One region of the Klebsiella sp. R445 genome, then DNA from elsewhere that is predicted to be linked to it. Evidence: predicted binding sites of a transcription regulator. Region 1 holds the regulator's gene; each other region holds the start of a gene.
What was found. The regulator ArgR, encoded in region 1, controls arginine synthesis, uptake and breakdown. The targets are predictions, from matches to a motif close to ANTGAATAAAAATACANT.

Region 1 (4,725 bases):
GGTGGTGGGCAATACCCGAATCAGCCGGATTGAAGATGACGTGCTGCAGGGCGAAGTGGTGATAAAGGCGGGGTCCGCTGAACATCACCATGCGATGGTCAACTTCTGGCGTACTTCTATTTCCTGCATTCTGGGCACGTTGTTCTGGCTGTGGACCGGCTGGACCTCCGGTAGCGGGGCGATGGTGATGATTGCGGTGGTCACGTCGTTGGCCATGCGTTTGCCTAATCCGAGGATGGTGGCGATTGACTTCCTGTATGGCACATTGGCCGCTTTACCGCTCGGAGCGCTATTTTTCCTGGTGATTATGCCCGCCACGCAGCAAAGCATGTTGTTGCTGTGCCTCAGCCTCGCGGCCATGGCATTCTTCATTGGTATTGAAGTCCAAAAACGGCGGCTGGGATCGCTGGGGGCGCTGGCGAGCACCATCAACATCCTGGTGCTGGACAACCCGATGCAGTTTCAATTCAGCCAGTTTCTCGACAGCGCGCTGGGGCAGATCGTCGGTTGTTTCCTGGCGTTGATGGTGATTCTGCTAGTGCGGGATAATTCGCAAGCGCGTACCGGACGTGTGCTGCTTAATCAGTTTGTGTCGGCTGCGGTTTCATCGCTGACGACCAACACCGCGCGGCGCAAAGAGAACCACCTGCCCGCGCTGTATCAGCAGCTGTTCCTGTTGCTGAATAAATTCCCCGGGGATATAGCTCGCTTTCGCCTGGCGTTAACGCTGATTATCGCCCACCAACGCTTACGGGATGCGCCGGTACCGGTGAACGACGATCTGTCGGCATTCCACCGTCAGCTGCGGCGTACTGCCGATCATGTGATGTCCGCCAGTAATGATGATAAGCGGCGACGCTATTTCGCTCGCTTGTTAGAGGAGCTGGACGTTTATCAGGAAAAACTGCAGCTCTGGGAAGCGTCACCGCAGGTGACCGAACCCGTACGAAGGCTGGTGGAGATGCTGCGTAAATACCAACAAGCTCTCACCAACAGCTAACCCTCTGAACCGACGCCTGAAGCGTCGGTTTTTTTATCACTATACTTAAGTGTCGAGGACGTTTACGTTCTGTACAGGAGAGCGGGTGGAAAACCCGGCGCAGAAAGAGTATCGGGACAGGTGACAATAGCGCGATATTGACAGGGTGCGGGCGATGACTATCTATACCTTTGATTTCGACGATATAGCCGAACAGCAGGATTTCTATCGTGAATTCTCACGGACCTTCACGCTCAATCGTGACAAGGTGAATAATCTGGACTCTTTGTGGGAAGTAGTAACCGGAGGACTGCTGCCGTTGCCGCTGGAGATTGAGTTTATTCACTTGAGTGATAAGCAGCGTCGGCGCTTTGGGGCGTTGATATTGCTGTTTGATGAAGCGGAAGAAGAGCTGGAAGGGGAGCTACGCTTTAATGCCAGACAGGCATAAAAAAGCCCCCGACAGGGCGGGGGCAAGTCGTCGGACTAGACGACGAGGGTTTATTTGTACAACTCAGCTGTAGCGTGCCAGCTATCGCCGGTACGGGCTTCAATAATACGGTAGCTGCTTGCGCCTTCTTTCTCGGCTTTCGCCGCCAGTTCCTGACGCATATCCATCGGGGCGCTGCCTACCTGAGAAACAGACACGGTACCCATAGACTGTAGATTTTGAGCTTGTTCCGCGCTGACCTGATTAACGGCAGCATTCGCGCCGAAGGAGAGAACGGAAGCCAGGCCCAGGGATGCGATGATCATTGCACTTTTCATAATCTTTACTCCAACCATAATGTTGCAGCGGCGGGAGGTGTCGTATGAACCTGGGCCGCTGGGGAAATTCGTATTCAGTTAATAACCGACAATCGTTAAATCTTATTTATAAAGCTCAGCCGTTGCGTGCCAGTGGTCACCGGTGCGGGCTTCGATAATGCGGTAGGAAGAAGCACCTTCTTCCTGAGCTTTCTGATTCAGCATTTCATGCATATCCATCGGGGATGCGTTCACCGCACCGACGGAAACCGTGCCGATTGACTGGCGGCCTTGCGCCTGCTCGCTATTAATCGAGTCAGCGGCGAAAGCGCCAAAGGAGAGAACCGACAGAACGCTGAGTACAGCGACAGTTGTTTTGATTTTCATGATGTTCACCTCGTCGAATCTTATTATTGAGGGCTCTTCGTTTCGTGACCCTCATCACAAAATCAAGTATACACTAATCACCGAAAATATTAATACCGTGCTAATTATTTTATGAGTAAATAATTGCAAGGAATTGTCGTTTTTATAACGTATAAGTATTAGGAATGTCATTTTTTCGCCATGACCAGGTGTTATAGCGAATAAAATCATATAGATAGGTGAATTTGATATTTTGTGCGTTTTAGACTCTCTCATTCGGTAAAGGAATGTATAGAGGCGGAAAACCACACTTAATGTTAAAGAAATGCTGCGTTTTTAAATGAGCCCCCTGGCGGGCGCCAGAGGGAAGGGGCTTACAGTTCTTGTTCGAACAGCACCAGAATCGCGTCGTGCAGATCTTTGACGGTAAATCCTCTGGCCGGGGTGGTAAAGATGGTGTCATCGCCGGCAATACTGCCGAGAATACCTTCCGCTTTGCCGAGGGAGTCCAGCAGGCGGGCAATCAGCTGCGCCGCACCCGGGCTGGTGTGAATCACCACTACGGCATCGTTATAGTCGATGTCGAGGACCAGGTTCTTCAGTGGGCTGGAGGTTGTCGGGACGCCAAGCTCGGCAGGCAGGCAATAGACCATCTCCATTTTGGCGTTCCGGGTACGCACCGCGCCAAATTTTGTCAGCATGCGGGAGACTTTCGATTGGTTAATATTATCGAAACCTTCTTCCTGCAGCGCCTGGACAATCTCGCCTTGAGAGCTGAACTTTTCTTCTTTAAGCAGCAGTTTAAACGCTTTAACCAGTTCTTCTTGTTTTGCCGAACTTCGCATAAGTCACCCAAATTATGGTGGTAAAAACAACATCATTATGCATAGGAATGAATTTTTATGCAAATAATCCGCAGGGGGATAAAGTAAATAATGTTATGAAGGGGGCATATTTTAGCAAATAACCCTGCGAAGGAACATGCCTTCATCACAGCCCGTAAATCGCTGTAAAAGTAAATTAAATGTTATGAGAATGATGTTGTTTTGCCGAGCAAGCTGGGTGTATTGTAACCAATAGTCGACCCGGTAAAGCATTGTGCCGGGTAGTCACCCTCAAGGATGAAAATGCGAAGCTGATGCATCACTGCGCAACAGTCCGCATTATTCAACCATACTGATTGTAATTGTTTATCTTGTGAATTAAGGTCCAGGCGACGGAATAACGAAAGACGATATTAACCATAATAAGGAGTTTAGGATGAAAGTTGCAGTCCTCGGCGCTGCTGGTGGAATTGGCCAGGCGCTTGCCCTACTACTTAAGACCCAACTGCCTTCAGGTTCAGAACTCTCGTTGTACGACATTGCTCCGGTCACACCGGGCGTGGCGGTTGATCTTAGCCATATCCCTACCGATGTGAAAATTAAAGGTTTCTCCGGTGAAGACGCTACTCCAGCACTTGTCGGGGCGGATGTCGTGTTGATTTCTGCTGGCGTAGCCCGTAAGCCAGGCATGGATCGCTCCGATTTATTTAACGTGAACGCCGGTATCGTGAAGAATCTGGTACAACAGATTGCGAAAACCTGCCCGCAGGCCTGCATCGGCATTATTACCAACCCGGTGAATACCACGGTGGCCATTGCGGCAGAAGTGCTGAAAAAAGCGGGCGTTTACGACAAGAACAAACTGTTTGGCGTGACCACGCTGGACATCATCCGTTCGAACACCTTTGTCGCTGAGCTGAAAGATAAATCGGCATCAGATATCGAAGTCCCGGTGATTGGCGGCCACTCCGGCGTGACGATCCTGCCGTTGCTGTCCCAGATTGCGGGCGTGAGCTTTAGCGATCAGGAAGTTGCCGATCTGACAAAACGTATCCAGAACGCCGGCACCGAAGTGGTGGAAGCCAAAGCCGGCGGCGGGTCGGCGACGCTCTCGATGGGCCAGGCGGCCGCGCGTTTCGGCTTGTCCTTAGTGCGGGCAATGCAAGGCGAAAAAGGGGTCGTGGAATGTGCTTACGTGGAAGGCGATGGTCAGTACGCGCGCTTCTTCTCCCAGCCGCTGCTGCTCGGTAAAAATGGTGTTGAGGAACGCCAGCCGATCGGTAAGCTCAGTGCATTTGAACAGCAGGCGCTGGAAGGGATGCTGGATACGCTGAAGAAAGATATCGCCATGGGCGAAGATTTCGTCAACAAATAAGCGTGTGATGGATTAAAAAAACCGGAGCGAGTGAGCAGCTCCGGTTTTTTTATGTCTGCTAGTTGGTGGCCGGGTATTCCTGAACGGCAATATGCAGAGTGATCTTCTTGTCATCACGCATAATGATCACCGGAATTTCTGAGCCAGGGCGGATCTCCGCGACCTGATCCATGGTCTCAAGTGCGGAGACGGCTGGCTTGTCATTCACGGAGACGATCACGTCGTTGGCGCGGATCCCGGCCTGTGCTGCCGGGCCATCTGGGGCGACATCATTGACCACAATCCCTTGCAGCTGATCGATCCCGCCGCTCTGCGCATGCAGTGGGGCAATCTCACGACCGCTGATGCCGATATAGCCGCGGATCACCCGACCATCGCGGATAAGCTTATCCATAATCTTGGTGGCCAGCTGGAACGGAATGGCGAAGCCGATC
Region 2 (4,725 bases), 1.1 Mb from region 1:
CGAGCAGGGGTTCAAACGCTGCTATCTGGAAACCACCGCCTTTTTGAAAGAAGCCGTCGGGTTATATGAACACCTCGGTTTCCTGCATATCGACGCGCCGCTGGGCCGTACCGGTCATGTGGACTGCGAAGTCCGGATGCTCAAAGCGCTGTAGCTTCTCAGCGCCGTGATCCTCTCCGATGGCGCTTCTGTATGACCGGGCTACGGTTCGTGCGGTTTGGTAGCCCGGACAGGTGCGGAGCACCGCCTCCGGGATTCCCCTCTCTCAGGCGCGAACCGGAATTCCGCTGTGGAAACGCAATTCGGCTTCTGGCGCGAGAATAAGTGCCGCCTCGGCTTCGCCAAGCTGGCGGATCCGCTCGCTGATATCCTCATCGGCAATCTGCTGCGCTAAATCCAGGTAATCCTGATAATGCCGCGCCTCGGAGCGCAGCAGCGACAGATAGAACTTCTGCAGATCGTCATCCAACCACGGCGCCAGTGCCGCAAAACGCTCACAGGAGCGTGCCTCGATATAGGCCCCGCAAATCAGCTTATCGATAAGCATCACCGGTTCGTGGGAACGCACCTCTCTGCGTAATCCGCGCGCGTAGTTGCTGGCGGTCATTTTGACGTACGGGATATCGTGGGCCAGCATCATCTCCCTCACCTGCCAGAAGTGATGCAGCTCCTCTTTAATCAGCAGCACCATACTGTCCACCAGCTGACGCCCCCAGGGGTCATCGGTCTGCGGCATCGTGCTTTTGTTGATCTGCTTATGCAGCGCGACGAAATCCGGCTCGGGCCCCCAGCGGTAGGTAAAGTCTTCATACGGCTTCAGGCAGGCCAGCAGTTCATCGGCCCCGCTTTTATCGGCGACATATTTACGCACCAGCAGCAGCGCGTTCTGCGCCGCTTTAAGCTCGCAGACCATGTGGTCGGTCAGCAGCAGCGGCAGGTTTTCCGGCTTACGGGCTTCATCAATCCATGCCTGCGGCGTCGGGCAGTGGAGAAAATTGAGTACAGGGGCGAGTATTTGCGGGTAGTCCATTAAAGTTCCTTGCTATACGCCAACGGCCGTCGGTCGTCACCGTATCCAACAATACACAGGATCGATCAGGTGTATTAAGGCGAAAAACCCCGACGGCATAGTCGCTATGTCGCCGGGGTTTCTGAGTATCGCCAACAGAGAAGTGCCTGAAGGATGACGTGCAGGCTTGCTTAGTGACGAACGCCGTCGTCGTCTTCATCGACGAGATCTTCGTCGTCTTCTTCGTCACCGTCTTCGCCGTTAGGGTCTTCGTAGTAGGTACCCCAACCGTCATATTCAACGCCGAATTTCTCTGCCAGGTTCAGCAGCTGCTCTACCTGGGCATCAATCAGTTCTACTTTTAACGCACTTTCGCTCAGGATATCGCAGCAGATAACCACTTCGCCTTCTTCGACTTCCAGCTCTTCCGGCTCGGTCACTTCGTAGCCCATTTTGAAAGCTTCTACTGCCACTTTCTCCAGAGTTTCAAAGTCGTCGGCGGAAAGATGGTGTTCGATGGTGTACAGCGCATCAGGGTCGCTGCCGTCTTCGAGCAGTTCTTCGATAATCAGACGCGTTTCTTCACGCTGTTCTTCCAGTAGTTCCGGGTTTGCCATGGCTCGTTCCTCATAATGTGCGACAGATACTTCTATTGTCACATACCGCCGTGATTGCCTCCACCTTTGTGCAAAAGATTTGTGAAACGGGGTTGCAAATGAATATTCATACATATAAATTGAATTTTAATTCAATAAGTGGCTTAAGCCAGCGAGGGAACCATGTCCGCGTTTTATCACAAACATTTTCTAAAGTTGCTCGATTTTACCCCTGCAGAAATCACTGCCCTACTGGCGCTGGCCGCCAGACTGAAAACAGATAAAAAAAACGGCATTGAAATCCAACACCTTGCTGGAAAAAACATCGCGCTCATCTTCGAAAAAGACTCTACCCGTACACGATGCTCTTTCGAAGTTGCCGCATTTGACCAGGGCGCCCGCGTGACCTATCTCGGGCCAAGCGGCAGCCAGATTGGCCATAAAGAATCGATTAAAGATACGGCTCGCGTGCTGGGACGGATGTATGACGGTATTCAGTATCGCGGTCATGGCCAGGAGATCGTCGAGACGCTCGCCAGCTATGCCAGCGTCCCGGTGTGGAATGGTCTGACTAACGAGTTTCACCCTACCCAGCTGCTGGCCGATTTGCTGACCATGCAGGAGCATCTGCCGGGCAAAGCCTTTAACGAAATGACGCTGGTGTATGCCGGTGATGCCCGCAACAACATGGGGAACTCCATGCTTGAAGCCGCCGCGCTGACCGGGCTGGATCTGCGCCTGGTGGCCCCGGCGGACTGCTGGCCGGACGAGAATCTGGTGGCAGAGTGTACGGCGCTGGCGCAGAAGCACGGCGGCAATATCACCCTGACCGAAGATATCGCCGCTGGCGTGAAGGGCGCGGACTTTATTTATACCGACGTCTGGGTTTCTATGGGTGAAGCCAAAGAGAAGTGGGCGGAACGCATCGCGCTGCTGCGTGCCTATCAGGTGAATAGCGAGATGATGGCGCTGACCGGCAACCCACAGGTTAAGTTCCTGCATTGTCTGCCGGCGTTCCATGACGATCAAACCACCCTGGGCCAACAGATGGCCGAAGAGTATGGCCTGCACGGCGGCATGGAAGTGACTGACGAGGTCTTTGAGTCGCCCGCCAGTATCGTCTTCGATCAGGCGGAAAACCGCATGCACACCATTAAAGCGGTGATGGTTGCAACGCTGAGTAAATAACGAAGCATATCCCCGGATGGCGGCGCGCTGCGCGTTATCCGGGCTACCAGACCGTAACGCCGTTATGCCATCCGCACCTTCACAACCACTTTACGCACTTTGGCCGGTTCGCCCGCGGCGCACAGCGGTTTGTGAACTTCGCCCGGGTAAAACACCACAAAGTCACCCTCGCTGAGAATCACGGTTTTCTCCTGCTCGCCGGCGGCGAGAAACGCAATGTCTTTCCCCTCCAGCCAGTCGGTGTCCGGCGTGCCGGCAGGCTGCGTGCTGAAGGTCATCGCCTCCTGACCACGCAGGACAATCTGGATATCCAGATAGCGCGCATGGTACTCCGCGCGGCGGGCAGCAAATGGCTCGGTGGTGTCTTCCGAGACCAGGTAAAACACGTTGTTGCCGTCAATATCGTATTTTCCCGGCAGCGTCGCCTCGGTGACGTGCGCTTTAACATGCTCAATCGCCTGACGCAGCGCGTCCGGCAGCCAGGTTTGCAAATGATGGATGTGACCAACGATCATAATATCCCCCAAAATATAAAACAGCTTTTCATTTTTAATTTTATACGCCCCTTCGCACTGCCATACCACTTCTTTTTTATGGTTTTTTGCGCTGGCGCAGGCTTCCTGAGGCAATCGTTTTCTTGTTTGTGGACTAATCACTTGATCCGAAATTTGAGCTGCATATAATGTCGGTCGATTTGCCGGGAGGAAGCATGGTCTACTGCGTACGACATTCTGTCTTACCGCGTCTGTACACAGGCGCTGGCGTAGCGTTTTTCTTTCCGTTGCTCAATAAATTCTCGAAGCCCCTTATTTAAGGGGCTTTTTTTTTGCCCAGGCGTCAGGAGATAAACATGGCTAACCCGCTATATCAAAAACATATCATTTCCATAAACGATCTCAGCCGAGAAGACCTCGAACTGGTGCTGGCGACCGCTGCAAAACTCAAAGCAAACCCACAGCCGGAACTGCTGAAGCATAAGGTTATCGCCAGCTGCTTCTTTGAAGCCTCCACCCGTACCCGCCTGTCGTTTGAAACCTCGATGCACCGCCTGGGCGCCAGCGTGGTAGGATTCTCTGACAGCAGCAACACCTCGCTGGGCAAAAAAGGGGAAACCCTGGCCGACACCATTTCGGTCATCAGCACCTATGTCGACGCCATCGTGATGCGTCATCCGCAGGAAGGGGCCTCACGGCTGGCGACCGAGTTTTCCGGCGGTATTCCGGTCCTCAACGCCGGCGATGGTGCCAACCAGCACCCGACGCAAACCCTGCTCGATCTGTTCACCATTCAGGAAACCCAGGGGCGCCTGGAAAACCTCAACGTCGCGATGGTCGGCGACCTCAAGTATGGCCGCACCGTCCACTCCCTGACCCAGGCGCTGGCGAAGTTTAACGGCAACCGCTTCTACTTTATCGCTCCGGATGCGTTAGCCATGCCGCAGTACATCCTCGATATGCTGGATGAAAAAGGGATTGCCTGGAGCGTGCATAGCGCCATTGATGAAGTGATGGAGGACGTGGATATTCTCTACATGACCCGCGTGCAGAAAGAGCGTCTCGACCCGTCCGAATACGCCAACGTGAAGGCGCAGTTTGTCCTGCGCGCCGCCGACCTCGAAGGCGCCCGCGAAAATATGAAAGTGCTGCACCCGCTGCCGCGCATTGATGAAATCACCACCGATGTTGATAAAACGCCGCACGCCTGGTACTTCCAGCAGGCCGGGAATGGCATCTTCGCCCGCCAGGCATTACTGGCACTGGTACTCAATAGCGAGCTGGCTCTGTAAGGGGAAACGACCATGACACACGATAATAAACTGCAGGTAGAAGCCATCAAACGTGGCACCGTTATCGACCACATCCCTGCGCAGGTTGGTTTTAAGCTGCTGACGCTGTTTAAGCTGACCGAAACGGATCAGCGCATCACCATCGG
Region 3 (4,725 bases), 490 kb from region 1:
CAATGGACGCTCCGGCAGCAGGCCGGTGGGATTATTGGGGGTACAAAGGAACAGACAGTCCAGATCCGGCGTCAGCACGTCAAGAATGGCCTCGGTCAGCTGCCAGCCGTCTTCTTCGCGCAGCGCATAGCTTCGGGGAACGCAATCAATCGCCTGTAGCGCACGGCGATACTCCGCGAAACCCGGCGTTACCACCATCGCCGAACGCGGTTTCAGGCCGTTGACCAGCGTAAAAATAGATTCGGTTTCACCATTTCCCGCGAGGATCCACGCGGCGGGGATCTGGTGATGTTCGGCCAGCGCAAGGTGCAGCTGCTGATAATCAAGGTCGGGGTAATGCTGAGCGCAGGCGAGGTTATCAATCAGCGCACACCGGAGGCTTTCCGGCATGCCGGCCGGGTTAATATTGGCGCTAAAATCCAGCAGCTGTTCCGCGGTAATCCCCAGCAGCGCTGCGGCTTCCCGGGTATTACCGCCATGCGCGCTCTTCAGTAGCGCCATTTCCTGCTCCCGTGTTGATTAACCGCGTCTTGCCAGCGTTGCACCATCGGCGAAGTAGGCTTTGATCCCTGCAAGAATGGACTCGGCCACCTGCTGCTGGAAGGTGGCCGTTTTCAGCTTACGCTCTTCTTCAACGTTACTGATAAACGCCGTTTCCACGAGGATCGACGGAATATCCGGCGCTTTCAGCACCGCAAAGCCCGCCTGCTCGACCTGGTTTTTATGCAGGCTATTCACCTTACCCATTTTTTGCAGCACCGCTTTCCCGAATTTCAGGCTATCAGCGATGGTCAGCGACTGCACCATATCGAACATCGTATGGTCGACGTAGCGATCGCCGCTCTTGCTGACGCCCCCCACCAGGTCAGAGGCGTTCTGGGTTTGCGCGAGATACTTCGCGGCGGTACTGGTCGCCCCTTTGGTCGACAGGGCAAAGACCGAAGAACCCCGCGGCTGCCGGCTGGTAAAGGCATCGGCGTGAATGGAGACGAACAGATCGGCACGCTGTTTTTGCGCCTTGGCAACGCGCACCTTTAACGGAATGAAGACATCTTCATTGCGGGTCATGTAAGCCCGCATATTGCCCTCTTTTTCGATTAACGCCCGTAGCCGGCGGGCAATCTGCAGCACCACGTCCTTCTCGCGGGTATGGTATTTGCCTACCGCACCGGAATCTTCGCCGCCGTGGCCCGGATCGAGCATGATCACAATCGGCCGATCGCGCCCGGCTTTCCCCGGCTTCGGGCCGCTCTCCGCAGGCGGCACCTGCCGTTCGAGGTCGCCTTTGTTGTAATCTTCCAGCAGGGCCAACAGAGGATCCTGCACATCGGTGGCGTTGGACGGATAGAGATCCATCACCAGACGCTCTTTAAAGCCGGCCACCGGCGCCAGGGCAAACAGCTGAGGTTTGACGTTTTGCTTCAGTTCAAACACCATCCGCACCGTCTGGGGATCAAATTGCCCGACGCGCGCGGATTTAATGTAGGGATCGTCATCGCGGATGCTCCCTCCCATGCCTTTGAGCACGGAGTTCAGGTTCACCCCTTCCAGATCCACCACCAGCCGTTCCGGATTGCTCAACGCAAACTGCCGGTATTTCAGCACATGATTAGATTCTACCGTCACGCGGGTATAGGTTGACGACGGCCAGACACGGACGGCGACGACCTGCGCCGCCGCAGCGAAACCTATCGGGCTGACGCTCATTAACCACATCGCACCCGCCCCTTTTAACAGGTGACGGCGGCTTAATCCTGACTTGTATCCCGGCATGCCACTCCCAAGCAATAAAACGTACTGGTATTCAAAACAAACAGATTGACCAGAAACTTTAACCAAAGCGGCATAACCTGTCATCAATAAAAGGGTAAACAAACTTAGAGAACACGGATTTGGCCACAGATTTTTATCAATTTAGCCATAAATTTAGGCTTGCGTTTAACGGCAAAACAGAATAAAAATACACTTATTACGAATAATCATGCATTGAGGGTTTGTCATGGTGAAGGAACGTCGCACCGAACTGGTAGAAGGATTCCGCCATTCAGTCCCCTATATTAACGCTCATCGGGGAAAAACGTTTGTCATCATGCTTGGCGGTGAAGCGATTGAGCATGAAAATTTCTCCAGCATAGTCAATGACATCGGTCTGTTACACAGCCTGGGCATCCGCCTGGTGGTGGTCTATGGCGCCCGTCCGCAGATTGACGCCAATCTGTCGGAGCACCGTCACGAGCCGGTCTACCATAAACAGACCCGCGTAACCGACGCCAAAACCCTCGAACTGGTGAAGCAGGCTGCCGGTATGCTGCAGCTGGAAATTACCGCACGCCTGTCGATGAGCCTGAACAATACCCCGCTGCAGGGCGCCCATATTAACGTGGTGAGCGGCAACTTTATTATCGCCCAGCCGCTGGGCGTCGATGACGGCGTTGATTATTGCCATAGCGGACGCATCCGCCGCATCGATGAAGAAGCTATCCACCGCCAACTGGATAACGGCGCCATCGTCCTGATGGGACCGGTTGCCGTTTCGGTGACTGGCGAAAGCTTCAATCTGACCTCGGAAGAGATCGCAACTCAGCTGGCTATTAAGCTGAAGGCCGAGAAAATGATCGGCTTCTGCTCCTCGCAAGGCGTTTACAACCAGGATGGCGAGATTGTTCCGGAGCTGTTCCCGAACGAAGCCCAGGTCCGGGTGGAAGAGCTGGAAGCGGAAGAAGATTACAACTCCGGCACGGTGCGTTTTCTGCGTGGCGCGGTGAAAGCCTGTCGTAGCGGCGTCCGTCGCTGCCACCTGATCAGCTATCAGGAAGATGGCGCCTTGCTGCAGGAGCTGTTCTCACGCGACGGCATCGGGACCCAGATCGTCATGGAGAGTGCGGAGCAGATTCGCCGCGCCACCATTAACGATATCGGCGGGATCCTCGAACTGATTAGCCCGCTGGAGCAACAGGGGATTCTGGTGCGCCGCTCCCGTGAGCAGCTGGAAATGGAGATCGATAAGTTCACCATTATTCAGCGTGATAACACCACCATTGCCTGTGCCGCGCTTTATCCGTTCCCGGAAGAGAAAATCGGTGAAATGGCCTGCGTGGCGGTGCATCCGGATTACCGCAGTTCATCCCGCGGCGAAGTGCTGCTTAACCGGATTGCCACCCAGGCGAAGCAAATGGGGCTGAGCAAACTGTTTGTTCTCACCACCCGCAGCATTCACTGGTTCCAGGAGCGCGGCTTCACACCAGTGGATATCGACCTGCTGCCGGAAAGTAAGAAAGAGATGTACAACTATCAGCGCCGTTCAAAAGTGATGATGGCCGACCTCGGCTAAAGCGCCCCCTCCCGGATAGTGGCGTAAACGCCTTATCCGGGCGACTCTTGTCCGTCGCCCGCCGGGGTTCCTGCTTCTATTGATGACTGGCGAAAATATCCGCCAGTCCGCTGCGCCGCTCGGTGCGGGCAACGATAGCCTGGAGCAGCACCTGCTCGTCGGCATACATCGATAAACGCTGTTTTGCGCGGGTGATCGCGGTATAGACCAGCTCGCGGGTCACCAGCGGAACGCTCTTCGCTGGCAGAATCAATGCCGCATGATCAAACTCCGACCCCTGTGATTTATGCACCGTCATCGCCCACGCGGTGTCATGCTCTGGCAAACGGCTCGGCTGTACCGACTTAATACTGCCATCCGGCATCGGGAACCAGACCCGCAGCCCTTCCCCTCGTTCCAGCGCAATCCCGATATCGCCATTAAACAGTCCTAACGCACTATCGTTGCGCGAAATCATCACCGGACGCCCTTCATACCAGCGCGAGTGGCGCGGCAGCGAAATCGCCCGGTTGCGGTTTAGCCGTTGCTCCAGCTGTTCATTTACGCCGCTGACGCCATATGGGCCGTCACGCAGGGCGCACAGTAGCTGGAACTCCGCGAAAGCAGCGAGCAGCACTTCGGGCTCAGCCCGTTCACGCAGCAGCTGTAGATAGTGGCCATATCCATCCTGCGACTGGGCGAGCATCGCGGCGTATTCCTCGGTGGTGCTCAGCGGATGCAAGACGATATCGTCAAACGGCTGGCGTAACGTCGCCCTGACGCCCTGGCGATCGCCATTATTCACCGCCCGAGCCAGGCTGCCGATCCCGGAATGACTGCCAAAACGGTAGCTTTTTTGCAGCAGACACAGGCTGTCGCGCAGCGCACCGGCAATTTCACCTTCTCCGGCCGGCAGCGCATAGCCGGTCAGCTTCGTCAGCTGTTCCGCACGCCCGGCGGTATAGCCGGCATTCACCCAGGCACAGATATCCCCGAGCACCGCCCCGGCCTCTACCGATGCCAGCTGATCGCGGTCGCCGAGGAAAATAACCCGCCCGTGTTCCGGCAGCGCGTCAATCAGCCGCGCCATCATCGGCAGGTCAATCATCGAGGCCTCATCCACAACCAGTACGTCCAGATGCAACGGGTTACCGGCGTGATAGCGCAGACGTTGGCTGCCTGGCTGGGCGCCCAGCAGACGGTGCAGCGTGCTGGCCTCGCTGGGCAGCAGCGCTTTTTGTTCATCACTTAGCGGAAGGCGACGCAGCGCGTCCCCCAGCGACTCGGTCAATCTGGCGGCGGCTTTCCCGGTCGGGGCCGCCAGACGGATACGGCAGCGCGGCTGGTGAGTGGTCTGAATCAACGCCGCCAGCAGTCTGGCGACGGTGGTGGTTTTCCCGGTACCGGGGCCGCCG
Region 4 (4,725 bases), 660 kb from region 1:
GTTACCCCAGACACCCCATCTCATTTTATTTTGTTATATCCGGCGCTCTGCAACAGTGAGCATCGGATAAGCAGCCGTCTTTTATAAAGCCACGTAAAAACCCCCACGTCAATTGTTGCGAAATCGCTTCAGCAAACGAATAAATGACGGCAATTTGCGAAATTTAACTCAGAGGTCGCCTGATAAGCATTACTTATGGAAATGTGACCAGAATCACCGTCCCGCCCTGGTAAAAGCGGCGGGAACGGACTGCCTTTAATGCCAGCAGAAATGATGGACAACCTGGGTAATTAACTCCCGGGTCGGCTTAATAAACCGGGTTTCCAGGTATTCATCCGGCTGGTGCGCCTGGTTGATGGAGCCTGGGCCTAATACTAACGTCGGACACAACGTCTGGATAAACGGTGCCTCGGTGCAGTAGTTCACCACTTCGGTTTGTGCGCCGAGCAGCTTTTCCACGACCTGAACCAGACGATGGTCCGGCGGACATTCGTAGCCGGGAATCGGCGGATGCAGTTCGGATACCGTCAGGCGGCCCGGCCAGCGTTCGCTTACCGGCGCCAGCGCTTCATCCAGCAGTCCGTTAAGATCGTTGAGCGTCATGCCCGGCAGCGGGCGAATATCCATATGCAGCTCGCAGCAGGCGCAGATGCGGTTTGAGGCATCGCCGCCGTGAATCGCGCCGAGGTTAAGCGTCGGATACGGCACGGTAAATGCGGCGTAGTGATAACGCTCTTTTAAGTCGTCGCGTAGCTGCATGATGCGGCCGATGGCATCGTACATCAGCTCAATGGCATTCACGCCGCGCGCCGGATCGCTGGAGTGGCCGGACTGGCCCTGGATTCGAATCGCGTTGGACATATGGCCTTTATGCGCTCGCACCGGTTGCAGAGAAGTGGGTTCACCGATGATGGCGCAGTCCGGACGCAACTGGGTGGTTTCGGCAAAGTAGCGGGCGCCGGCCATACTGGTCTCTTCATCGGCGGTGGCCAGGATGTAGAGTGGCTTTTTCAGCGTGCTGACATCGACATCGCGCAGGGCATCAAGGATAAAGGCGAAAAAGCCTTTCATGTCGGCAGTGCCGAGACCGTACAGTTTGTTGTCGTGCTCGGTCAGGGAGAAAGGATCGCGGGTCCAGCGGCCGTCATCAAACGGCACGGTGTCTGTATGCCCGGCGAGCAGCAGGCCGCCAGCGCCGTGGCCGGTACTGGCCAGCAGATTGAATTTATTGCGCGTCTCCGGCACCGGCTGGACTTCAACATTGAAGCCAATATCGCGGAACCAGCCAGCGAGTAAATTGATTAAAGTCTCATTACTTTGGTCCAGTGCTTCTTCGGTTGCACTGATGGAAGGTGTGGCGATCAATGCGCGGTAAATCTCGATAAAGGGCGGTAAATTGTTTTTCATTGTTGACACACCTCGGGTCATGATAGTATCAATATTCATGCATTATTTGTGAATAAAAATACATTATCGTTGAGCGTAAGAAAACCCATAAAATGCAGGGAGACTCTTACGGCTTAACTGGGTGAGGAAGCGAGATGCTTCCTGGGCAAATATGACGTAAGAAGGTGAAGAGCCCCGATGTTGAAGACGCTGATTGTGGGTGCCAGCGGTTATGCCGGCGCAGAGCTAGTGACCTATGTAAATCGCCATCCTCATATGACCATAACCGCTTTGACGGTCTCCGCGCAAAGCAATGATGCAGGGAAATTAGTTTCCGATTTGCATCCGCAGCTGAAAGGCATTGTGGATCTGCCGCTGCAGCCGATGTCAGATATCAGCGAATTTAGCGCCGGCGTCGATGTTGTCTTCCTCGCGACCGCACATGAAGTGAGCCACGACCTGGCGCCGCAGTTTCTTGCCGCAGGCTGCGTGGTGTTCGACCTGTCCGGCGCCTTCCGCGTGAATGACGGTGCGTTCTACGAAAAATATTACGGTTTCACTCATCAGCATCCGGCCCTGCTTGAGCAGGCGGTTTACGGTCTGGCTGAGTGGAACGCTGACGCGCTGAAAGAGGCGAACTTAGTCGCTGTCCCGGGCTGCTATCCGACGGCGGCCCAGTTGTCGTTGAAACCGTTGATCGATGCGGACCTGCTGGATCTGAACCAGTGGCCGGTGATCAATGCGACCAGCGGCGTCAGCGGCGCAGGGCGTAAAGCGGCTATCAGCAATAGCTTCTGTGAAGTCAGCCTGCAGCCGTATGGCGTATTCAATCATCGTCACCACCCGGAAATCTCCACCCACCTTGGCGCGGAGGTTATTTTTACCCCTCACCTTGGTAATTTTAAACGTGGGATCCTCGAAACCATCACCTGCCGCCTGAAGCCTGGCGTGAGCAAAGATCAAGTTGCCGCCGTGTTCCAGCAGGCCTATGCCAATAAGCCCCTGGTCCGTTTATATGATAAAGGCGTGCCGGCATTGAAAAACGTCGTGGGTCTGCCATTCTGTGATATCGGTTTTGCCGTTCAGGACCAGCACATTATTGTGGTGGCGGCAGAAGATAATCTGTTGAAAGGTGCGGCGGCACAGGCAATACAGTGCGCGAATATTCGTTTCGGCTACGCTGAGACGCAGTCTCTTATTTAAGGTGTGATGATGAACCCATTAATAATTAAGCTCGGCGGCGTGTTACTCGATAGCGAAGAAGCGCTGGAGCGCCTGTTTACCGCGCTGGTGAATTACCGTGAAGCCCATCATCGCCCGCTGATTATCGTGCACGGCGGTGGTTGTGTGGTGGATGAGCTGATGAAGCAGCTCAACCTGCCGGTGAACAAGAAAAATGGTCTGCGGGTTACGCCGGCGGATCAGATCGACATTATTACCGGCGCGCTGGCGGGAACCGCCAATAAAACGCTGCTGGCCTGGGCAAAAAAACACCATCTGGCTTCCGTGGGCCTGTTCCTCGGCGATGGCGATAGCGTTAAGGTGACGCAGCTGGACGAAGAGCTGGGTCACGTTGGTCTGGCGCAGCCGGGTTCGCCTGCGCTGATTAACACCCTGCTGGCGGGCGGCTATCTGCCGGTGGTCAGCTCCATTGGGGTCACCGATGAAGGGCAACTGATGAACGTGAATGCCGATCAGGCGGCGACCGCGCTGGCGGCGACACTCGGTGCGGACCTGATTCTGCTGTCCGATGTCAGCGGCATTCTCGATGGCAAGGGCCAGCGCATTGCGGAGATGACCGCGGCGAAGGCAGAGCAGCTGATCGAACAAGGCATTATTACCGACGGTATGATTGTGAAGGTGAATGCGGCACTGGATGCGGCACGCACCCTGGGCCGTCCGGTGGATATCGCCTCGTGGCGCCATGCGGAGCAGCTGCCGGCGTTGTTTAACGGCACGCCTATTGGTACGCGCATTCTGGCCTGATTTAACACAGTTGAAGACGGGAAGCACAGGGCTTCCCGGCAGCATAAAACCAATTTGAAGGAAGCACATTATGGCACTTTGGGGCGGGCGTTTTACTCAGGCAGCCGATCAGCGGTTCAAACAGTTCAACGACTCTTTGCGCTTCGACTATCGCCTGGCGGAGCAGGATATTGTTGGCTCTGTCGCCTGGTCTAAAGCGCTGGTGACGGTGGGCGTGTTGAGTGCCGCCGAGCAACAGCAGCTGGAAGAGGCATTAGGTGTGCTGCTGGAAGAGGTGCGGGCGAACCCGCAGCAAATCCTTGAAAGCGACGCGGAAGATATTCACAGCTGGGTAGAAGGCAAGCTGATCGACAAAGTGGGTCAACTGGGCAAGAAGCTGCATACCGGGCGAAGCCGTAACGATCAGGTCGCCACCGACCTGAAACTGTGGTGTAAAGACACGGTCGCCGAGCTGCTGTCGGCCAACCGCCAGCTGCAAAGCGCGCTGGTGGAGACGGCACAGAGCAACCAGGATGCGGTGATGCCGGGGTATACCCACCTGCAGCGCGCGCAGCCGGTGACTTTTGCCCACTGGTGCCTGGCGTATGTTGAAATGCTGGCGCGTGATGAAAGCCGTCTGCAGGATGCTCTGAAACGTCTGGATGTCAGCCCGCTGGGCTGCGGTGCTCTGGCGGGAACCGCCTATGAAATCGACCGCGATCAGCTGGCCGACTGGCTGGGCTTTGCCTCGGCGACCCGCAACAGCCTCGATAGCGTTTCTGACCGTGACCACGTGCTGGAACTGCTCTCTGATGCATCGATTGGCATGGTGCATCTGTCACGCTTTGCCGAAGACCTGATTTTCTTTAATACCGGGGAAGCCGGTTTTATTGAGTTGTCCGACCGTGTCACCTCCGGCTCCTCTCTGATGCCGCAGAAGAAAAACCCGGATGCGCTGGAGCTTATCCGTGGTAAATGTGGCCGTGTTCAGGGCGCGCTGACCGGGATGATGATGACCCTGAAAGGTCTGCCGCTGGCGTACAACAAAGACATGCAGGAAGATAAAGAAGGGCTGTTCGACGCGCTCGATACCTGGCTGGATTGCCTGCATATGGCGGCGCTGGTGCTGGACGGTATTCAGGTTAAGCGTCCGCGTTGCGAAGAAGCGGCGCAGCAGGGCTATGCCAATGCCACCGAGCTGGCGGATTACCTGGTAGCGAAAGGGGTTCCGTTCCGCGAAGCGCACCATATCGTCGGTGAAGCGGTAGTAGAAGCGATCGCCCAGGGCAAGCCGCTGGAAGATCTGGCGCTGGCCGACCTGCAGAAATTTAGCAGCGTGATTGCCGATGATGTCTATCCGATTCTGTCGCTGCA

Region 2: argF (ornithine carbamoyltransferase) is a predicted target of ArgR. The motif match lies at 1,745-1,762, and genes of this name have one in related genera.
Region 3: argA (amino-acid N-acetyltransferase) is a predicted target of ArgR. The motif match lies at 1,950-1,967, and genes of this name have one in related genera.
Region 4: argC (N-acetyl-gamma-glutamyl-phosphate reductase) is a predicted target of ArgR. The motif match lies at 1,455-1,472, and genes of this name have one in related genera.

The regions. Positions count from the first base shown of each region.
Region 1 is NZ_CP180446.1:3,703,653-3,708,377, forward strand. Features, by position in the region: gene aaeB (p-hydroxybenzoic acid efflux pump subunit AaeB) at 1-1,000, shown strand, start outside; gene ACMYSN_RS17350 (barstar family protein) at 1,155-1,430, shown strand; gene yhcN-B (DUF1471 family stress response protein YhcN-B) at 1,481-1,747, opposite strand; gene yhcN (peroxide/acid stress response protein YhcN) at 1,850-2,113, opposite strand; gene argR (transcriptional regulator ArgR) at 2,467-2,937, opposite strand; gene mdh (malate dehydrogenase) at 3,353-4,291, shown strand; gene degS (outer membrane-stress sensor serine endopeptidase DegS) at 4,350-4,725, opposite strand, start outside.
Region 2 is NZ_CP180446.1:2,634,156-2,638,880, forward strand. Features, by position in the region: gene ACMYSN_RS12295 (GNAT family N-acetyltransferase) at 1-154, shown strand, start outside; gene miaE (ferritin family protein) at 266-1,030, opposite strand; gene rraB (ribonuclease E inhibitor RraB) at 1,201-1,626, opposite strand; gene argF (ornithine carbamoyltransferase) at 1,789-2,793, shown strand; gene ACMYSN_RS12315 (NanQ anomerase/TabA/YiaL family protein) at 2,856-3,308, opposite strand; gene ACMYSN_RS12320 (pyrBI operon leader peptide) at 3,503-3,607, shown strand; gene ACMYSN_RS12325 (pyrBI operon leader peptide) at 3,582-3,641, shown strand; gene pyrB (aspartate carbamoyltransferase) at 3,644-4,579, shown strand; gene pyrI (aspartate carbamoyltransferase regulatory subunit) at 4,592-4,725, shown strand, end outside.
Region 3 is NZ_CP180446.1:4,195,015-4,199,739, reverse strand. Features, by position in the region: gene cobD (threonine-phosphate decarboxylase) at 1-501, opposite strand, end outside; gene amiC (N-acetylmuramoyl-L-alanine amidase) at 520-1,773, opposite strand; gene argA (amino-acid N-acetyltransferase) at 2,000-3,331, shown strand; gene recD (exodeoxyribonuclease V subunit alpha) at 3,408-4,725, opposite strand, start outside.
Region 4 is NZ_CP180446.1:3,042,764-3,047,488, reverse strand. Features, by position in the region: gene argE (acetylornithine deacetylase) at 256-1,407, opposite strand; gene argC (N-acetyl-gamma-glutamyl-phosphate reductase) at 1,585-2,589, shown strand; gene argB (acetylglutamate kinase) at 2,596-3,372, shown strand; gene argH (argininosuccinate lyase) at 3,443-4,725, shown strand, end outside.